Regions from separate parts of the Kurthia sp. 11kri321 genome, predicted to be linked through region 1. Evidence: riboswitches for the same ligand, from Rfam matches in the RefSeq annotation. Region 1 holds a riboswitch; the other holds the start of a gene.
The links. A riboswitch is a leader RNA that binds a small molecule or an ion and turns the genes downstream of it on or off. The one in region 1 is predicted to bind S-adenosylmethionine.
Positions count from the first base shown of each region.

Region 1 (4,220 bases):
AGTAGATACCGATTGGCTCGATGTGTACGCCACCAGCACTTTCAAAATCATAACCATTTGATTTGATTTGATCTTCTAAATAAGGAATGTGTTGGAAGAAGTTCGCATCTAAATCTTTTGAATCTAAATCTTTATTCGGTAAGATGTAATCTTGGTATGGTTCGATTTCTAATTTAATGCCTTCTTTTTCAAGAATTGGTTCTGCTTGTTCAAGAATTTTAGCGTGTGGTACGTTTGAAGCACCGATTTTAATTACTTTTTCATCGCCGTCTCCTGATTTTTCTGAAGAACCACATGCTGCTAAACTAAGTGCTAGTGCTGCTGTTAAAAGACCTGCTACTAATTTTTTTGATGTTTTCATGATTCATTTCCCCTTTTCTTTGCTTTATCGTTTATCAATTTTTGCTGTAATCAAATCTCCAATGAATTGAATGATGAATACAACAACTAATACCAATACTGTTGCGACGAATGTTACGTCGTTTTGACTACGTTGGAAACCATCTTGGAAGGCTAGGTAACCTAGACCACCCGCACCAATGATGCCCGCCATCGCTGTATAACCTACTAAAGCAACTGCCGTCACTGTAATCCCTGAAATTAACGCTGGTAAAGACTCTGGAATGAGTACTTTCCAAATGATTGTTCCTGTTGTTGCTCCCATTGAACGAGCTGCTTCAATCACACCACGATCAATCTCTTTTAATGCAATCAATACCATACGTGCATAGAATGGTGCAGCACCGATAATAAGTGCTGGTAATGCTGCATTTGCACCACGCATTGTTCCCATTAAGAAAATTGTAAATGGAATTAATAAGATAACTAAAATAACGAACGGAATCGAACGGAAAATATTCACGATTGCTCCTGTTAAAAAGTTCACAACCTTATTCGCCCATAATTGGTGCGGTGCTGTTAAGAATAAAATAATCCCTAGCACTAGACCTAAAATAAATGTAATAATTGTTGAAACACCTGTCATATAAAGTGTTTCTAGCGTGGCTTGCCACATTCCTTCCCAATCAACATTTGGGAATAATCCTGTTGCCTCATTATTCATGTGACATCACCTCCGACTTAATTCCTTCAGCAGTTAAATAAGCTACTGCCTTTTCAACTTCTTCATCTGTTCCAGCAAGTTGTACGATTAACGTACCGTATGGACCACTTTTTGTCGGAGATATATTGCCATGTACAATATTTACATCGACATTAAACTGACGAATGAGTTGTGTCATAATCGGTTGCTCTGTTTTTGAGCCGACAAAGAATAATTTAATTAACTTTCCATGTTGGTATTGTTCTTTAATTTGTTCAATCGACTCTTGTTGCCCTACTGTATTCGTTACTTGTTGAACGAATCGTTGTGTAACAGGTGCTTGTGGTGCGTCGAATACTTGAAGAACATCGCCTTCTTCTACGACTTTCCCTTGCTCCATTACGGCTACACGATGACAGATTTTACGAATAACGTGCATCTCATGTGTAATTAAAATAATCGTAATACCGAGTTTTTCATTTACACTGCGTAATAAGTCTAAAATTGAATCCGTTGTTTCAGGGTCTAATGCTGATGTAGCTTCATCACAGAGTAATACTTCTGGGTCATTTGCAAGTGCACGCGCAATCCCTACACGTTGTTTTTGACCACCTGATAATTGTGATGGATAAGCCTTTTCGCGTCCTGTTAACCCAACAAGTTCAATTAATTCAGCTACTTTCTTCTTTTTCGCAGCTGAATCAATACCTGCAATTTCTAAAGGAAAAGCGATATTCTCTTCTACTGTTCTTGACCAAAGTAGATTGAAATGTTGGAATACCATACTAATTTTATGACGTGCTGCACGAAGTTTAGCGCCTTTAATTTTTGAAATATCTTCACCATTTACAATTACAGAACCACTTGTTGGTTTCTCTAAGCCATTAAATAAACGAATCATCGTACTCTTACCAGCACCACTGTAACCGATAATACCGAAGATTTCACCATCTTGGATAGTTAAGTTTACTTGATCGACAGCTGTGAGGGGACCATTTGAAGTTTTATATTGTTTTGTCACATTGCTGAGTTGAATCAAATTGTTTCCCACCTTTTTCGAACTTTATTCATAAAAAAACCCCTTCTGTCAGACAACAGAAGGGTTTAAACATCATAAAATATGCTAAACCGTTCTCTCATCTCTCAAAGACCATACAGTCCTTGCGTGAATTGGCACCTTTTCACATAATGTGATGGTTGCCGGGCTTCATAGGGCACTTCCCTCCACCTCTCTTTATAAGAGCAACGAATTAAGTTCATTTAGTTATTGTAGATACTTTATCACTTCTAAATTGAAAGGTCAATACTTCTTTAAAATTTTTTCAAATAAATGTGGTACTGACTGAAAGGCATAAATTTTCTCTACTAACTCGCCATTTTGCGTAATAAGAAGGCAAGGTACACTTTCAATTTCAAAGTCATACGCTAATTGCTCCATATAATTTAAGTTGGCTTTTCCCATTGAAACATGTTCGATTGCTTGCTCCGTTACATCCATCATTCTTGATGCAACTTGGCAAGTCCCACACATTGGTGTATAGAGGTAAAAAGCTGTTTTTTCTTGGGACTTCACTTGCTCTTCCCATTGTTCACGTGTCCATTCTTGCATTATTGTCATCCTTTATCTAATAAGTAACCTGACTTAATCTTAAATTTAGCTCCTTGTAACACTTTTGCTAAATGATAACGCGGCGTGCGTTCAACACCACCGTAACGCGGTAATGTATAAAGATGATGTGTATTGGGATATTCTTGTTGTACAAGCTTACGAAGTTTCTCGCCCATATCATCTGCATCGAAAAATGCATAAAAATCACAACTCTCATAAGGTTGTAATAGTTCATCTAAACGATGAGGACTTACGGTTCCGTTTGTACAGACAATCTCAACAGGTTCATTCAAAATAGGCTTTAACTGTAAACAATCTTGTCTACCTTCTACAATGAGGACTTTCTCAATAATCTTCATACACACCATCCCATCTGATTCCTTATTCTTTTTTCTGTTCTTTCTTACTTTATTTATACCATATTTTCGGTATATTTTTGTAGGAATAGTGCTTATAAAAAAAGCGCATAGAAAAAACTTTACATACTTTACAAAAAATAAAAAAAAGAAGACAACTGAAATCAGTGTCTTCTAATCAAATCGGCATGAAAACGCGCACCTACATGAAAGGGGTGCTATTAACCTGCGACTACTTCTTCATATTGTTCAGCAGTTAATAAAGCTTCTAGTTGTGCAGCGTCAGAAGGTTTTACGACAACCATCCAAGCTTTTTCGTAAGGTGATTCGTTTACTAGCTCTGGGCTATCTTCTAACTCCTCATTTACTTCTACTACTTCACCTGAAAGTGGTGCATATAGCTCAGAAACTGTTTTTACAGACTCAACGCTACCGAATGGTTGATCGATTGTTAATTCATCGCCTACAGATGGTAGTTCAACGAATACGATGTCACCTAGTTCAGATTGTGCAAATTCTGTAATACCGATACGTACTGTACCGTCTTCTTGTAAAACCCACTCATGCTCTTTTGAATAACGTAAATTAGTTGGAATGCTCATTTTTTTACCCCTCCATGAAATATGTAATGTTAATTTCATCTATAGTGTTACATATTTTTTCTGCAAATACAAGTCATTTTAGTTATTTTTTCCAATTTTCAATAAATTTATTTTCATTGAAGCCGACTGTGACACGCTCTCCATCGTACGTAATTGGGCGTTTAATCAACATGCCATCGCTTGCTAATAACTCTAATTGTTCGGATTCTGACATTTCTGCCAAACGATCTTTTAATCCTAACTCCCGATATTTCATACCCGATGTATTAAAGAATTTTTTAAGCGGTAAACCACTTTTTTCTTGCATCTCTTTTATTTCTTCAGCTGTTGGTGTTTCTGTCACAAGATCTTTTGTATCAAATGCAACGCCTTCTGCCTTTAACCAAGCAATTGCTTTTTTACAAGTTGTACATTTTGGATAATGATACACAGTGATTGTCACGATCATTCACTCCATTCTTATTGAATATCCTTATTGTATAAATCTATTAGAAAAGGTGCAACCTATTTCATCACAGATTCATCTATAAATTCCATACTAGATGTACAATTACCAATTGTAAAGGACAAGCTATGTTTATCATTGAGTTTCTACCTATATAATATAGAAG
Region 1 is NZ_CP013217.1:638,998-643,217, reverse strand. Features, by position in the region: gene ASO14_RS03350 (MetQ/NlpA family ABC transporter substrate-binding protein) at 1-361, opposite strand, end outside; gene ASO14_RS03345 (methionine ABC transporter permease) at 386-1,063, opposite strand; gene ASO14_RS03340 (methionine ABC transporter ATP-binding protein) at 1,056-2,081, opposite strand; SAM riboswitch class I at 2,176-2,285, opposite strand; gene ASO14_RS03335 (thioredoxin family protein) at 2,343-2,651, opposite strand; gene ASO14_RS03330 (toprim domain-containing protein) at 2,657-3,010, opposite strand; gene gcvH (glycine cleavage system protein GcvH) at 3,229-3,609, opposite strand; gene ASO14_RS03320 (arsenate reductase family protein) at 3,692-4,051, opposite strand.

Region 2 (4,220 bases), 970 kb from region 1:
TCAATCATCTGGCGTGTTCTTGTCTTCTTCGTCGGTTCGATTACCGTCGTTGTGACGTTGCTTCCATGGGATTCATCGAGTATTTTAACAAGTCCTTACGTTGCAGTACTCGACTATGTCGGTATTCCAGCAGCAGCGCAAATTATGAACTTTGTCGTTTTAACTGCTGTATTATCTTGTCTGAATTCAGCACTGTATGCAACATCTCGTATGTCTTTTGCTTTAGCAGAAGAAGGACAAGCACCGAAAATTTTCTTAAAGTTGAATAAGCGCGGCGCACCTGTTTATGCGATTTTAGCAAGTACATTCTTCTCGTATATTGCCGTAATTATGAATTATGTATCGCCAGAAGCGGTATTCATGTTCTTAGTCAATTCATGTTCAGCGATTACATTAATTATGTATTTCATCATTGCAGCTTCTCAGCTTGTTATGCGCCGTCGTGCGATTAAAGAGGGGACAGAACATGAACTTGTATTACGCATGTGGTTATTCCCGTATTTAACAATTGGTACGATGATTATGGTAGGAGGACTTGCTGTAGCGATGTTCTTCATTCCAAGTATGCGCTCTCAAATTCTCTTTACAGCAGTCATTGTAGCGGCAGTCATGCTTATGTATTACTTTACACAACGTAAAAAAGCACCTGTTGACCTGTTACAACCAGAACCTGAAACACCGCTTGAATAATAAAAAGTCTGAATCCTTATTGATGATGGGATTCAGACTTTTTCTGTTTATAAAGTTGCGAGTCTTGAAACAGCTTCTTGTAATAGTTTTTCATCTTGAACGAGTGCGATGCGTACATGGTTTCTACCCGATGCACCGAAGATCGAACCGGGTACAAGTACAACGCCTGTTTGTTCAATAACATGATAGACAAATTCTTTGTCATCCATCTGTTGTTGCGGATACTTCGCATAAACGAACATACCACCAGCAGATGGTGCGAGTTCCCAACCAATTGCTTCAAGACCTTCTGATAGTACACGATGACGTGTTGAAAAAATGATGCGCAGTTCATCTGTAATTGCTTCCGCATTGTCGAGTGCAACACATGCCGCATCTTGAATTGGGCGGAATGTACCATAATCAAGGTGTGATTTGAGTTCGCCCAATGTTTCAATGGTGGAAGCGTTTCCAACGATATACGCAATACGGGCACCTGCAAGGCTAAAACTCTTAGAAAGTGAATTAATCTCGACACCCACTTCTTTTGCACCGGGTACTTCTAAAAAGCTAAGCGGCTTTGTACCTTCAAAATAGAATTCTGAGTAGGCGGCATCGTGAATGACGATTAAGTTATGTTTTTTCGCAAAAGCAATCGCCTTTTCAAAGAATGCGATAGAAGGCATTGCTGGAACGGGATTCCCTGGAAGATTTAAAATGAGCATTTTCGCGCGTGCACAAATATCTTCTGGAATGGCATCAAAATCAGGTAAAAACTGATGTTCAGCTGTTAATGGCATCGCATACGCTTCACATTTTGCGAGGTGAATCCCTGCAGCATAAGCTACATAGGCAGGGTCCGTTGTGAGTACAATGTCTCCTGGATCACAAAATGCGAGCGGTAAGTGTACAAGTCCTTCCTGAGAACCCATCGTTTGAATGATCTCTGTTTGTGGATTTAGTTCAACACCACTACGACGTTGATAATAGTTGGCAACTGCTTCATGGAATCGCTCCGTTCCACCGAGTGTATAGCCATAACTATCAGCCTTTTCAGCTTGTTTTGCTAATTCTTCTCGCACAATTTGAGCAGGTGGTAAGTCAGGACTTCCCAAACTTAAATCAATAATTTTTGTGCCTGTTGCCGCTTTCTTTTTTGCAGCAGCTTTTAAACTACCGAAAATGGCTTTCGGAAATTGATTCATTAATGTTGAACGATGCATCGTCATCATGTTGTGTCACTCCTTTAATTCGCTTATTTCTTCTTTATTTTACCATATTGCATTTGACTAAAAACACTATTTACGTTTTTTAACGAGAGATTTTATTGAATTATCAGAAATGTTTGCTATTAAAGGATGGTTCTGCTATGATAGTTAATAATTCAATATTGTCTTATCAAGAGAAGCCGAGGGAATGGCCCGATGACGCTTCAGCAACCTCTGTTTAAAACAGAAAGGTGCTAATTCCTACAGAAGCTCCATTATGCTTCTGATAGATAAGAGTCGGATACATATGTGTAGCCTCATTCTTATCAAAGAGTGAGGTTTTTTTATATTAAAGGGGGAGTTTCATCATGCCAATCAATATACCAAGTGGGCTACCAGCAACTGAAATTTTAAAAGAGGAAAAGATTTTCATTATGGACGAAGTGCGTTCGACAAGCCAGAACATTCGTCCGTTAAATATTTTAATTTTTAACTTAATGCCTGAAAAAGAAAAGACCGAGTTACAACTACTACGTCTTTTAGGAAATACACCACTTCAAGTGAATGTTACGTTTTTAAATACGGCGACACATGAATCAAAAAATGTTAGTAAAAATCATTTAGAGTCATTTTATACGACGTTTGAACATGTAAAACACCGTAAATTTGACGGTATGATTATTACAGGAGCGCCAATTGAATTATTTGAATTCCATGAAGTTGATTTTTGGGATGAGATGGTCGAGATTATGGAATGGACGAAAACAAATGTCACGTCTGTTTTGAATATCTGTTGGGGCGCACAAGCGGCACTCTACTATCATTATGGTATTGGAAAATATACATTACCGTCAAAATGTTCGGGTGTGTTCGATCACATCGTGCATGATAGTACCGTTAAGTTAATTCGCGGATTTAATGATGTATATACAGCACCACATTCACGTAATACCTCTGTTTCAAGAGAGGCTATTTTAAACCATCCTGATTTAGAACTCGTGTCTGAATCAGACGAAGCAGGGGCATTTATTATCGTATCGCGTGATGAAAAACAAATTATGATTACAGGTCATTTAGAATATGATGCAGATACATTAAAGCAAGAATATGACCGTGATGTTGCAAAGGGCATCGAACCGCAAGTACCAAAACACTATTTCCCGAACGACGACCCAACGAAAAAACCGTTGAATCGTTGGCGTTCACACACGCATCTATTATTCTCCAATTGGTTGAATTACTATGTGTACCAAGAAACACCGTATGAATGGGAATAAACAGCAAACCATCTTTTTTCGTGTATATTCGAAAGAAGATGGTTTTATTATTGGACATGATATAATTCATAGTAGAGACGCTTTGATAAGAAATGAGGAAAGACAATGAAGAAAACAATTGGCATTTTAGCACATGTAGATGCAGGGAAGACCACCTTTTCAGAGCAATTACTTTTTCATACGAAAAGTATTCGCACCATTGGGCGTGTCGATCATCAAAATGCACATTTAGATTTGCATGAGATTGAACAACAGCGTGGCATTACCGTTTTTGCGGAACAGGCCACTTTTACATATCGAGAAAATGATTATACGGTGATTGATACACCAGGACATGTCGACTTCGCGGCAGAGATGGAGCGTTCGATTATGGCACTGGATGGGGCAATTCTTCTATTAAATGGAACAGACGGTGTACAGGGACATACAGAAACAGTTTATCGTTTACTAAGAAAATATCGTATTCCTACACTGTTTTTCGTTAATAAAATGGATTTAATTAGTGCCAATGCAGCAACAGTGACAGAAGAAATTCAACAAGAATTAATGGAATATGCACTACCATTTCATGACTGGGCAACAGGAATAGAAGAATTTGCAGGACGAGATGAGCAATATTTAGAAGACTATTTAGAAGAAAGTTTATCCGAAAGCGAATGGCAAAAAAGGCTTTCAAAAGCTTTCATGGTACAAGAACTTTCACCGATTTTATATGGCTCAGCATTAAAAGATGAAGGCATCGATTTTGCATTAGAAGTGCTAGATACATTGCTCCAGCCACAGCATAAATCGGGAGAGTTACAAGGAATGATTTATAAAATTCGTCACATTGAACAAAATCAACGTATGGCTTTTATAAAAATTCATCAAGGTTCGTTGAAAGTAAGAGACGATGTACGCTGTGGTGGGAATTGGTTTAAAATCACACAAATTCGTAAATATCACGGTAAAAAATTTGAGGAATTACAGCGAGCGGAAGCAGGTGATACGGTAGCGGTAATTGGTTTGAAAGAAGCAACAGTTGGTATGGGAGTAGGTGAATTTACGCCTTCTTATGAAATAGATT
Region 2 is NZ_CP013217.1:1,608,069-1,612,288, reverse strand. Features, by position in the region: gene ASO14_RS08315 (amino acid permease) at 1-690, shown strand, start outside; gene ASO14_RS08310 (aminotransferase class I/II-fold pyridoxal phosphate-dependent enzyme) at 738-1,898, opposite strand; SAM riboswitch class I at 2,062-2,174, shown strand; gene metA (homoserine O-acetyltransferase MetA) at 2,246-3,154, shown strand; gene ASO14_RS08300 (elongation factor G) at 3,260-4,220, shown strand, end outside.
Region 2: linked by a shared signal. The riboswitch ahead of metA (homoserine O-acetyltransferase MetA) and the one ahead of ASO14_RS03340 (methionine ABC transporter ATP-binding protein) in region 1 are both predicted to bind S-adenosylmethionine.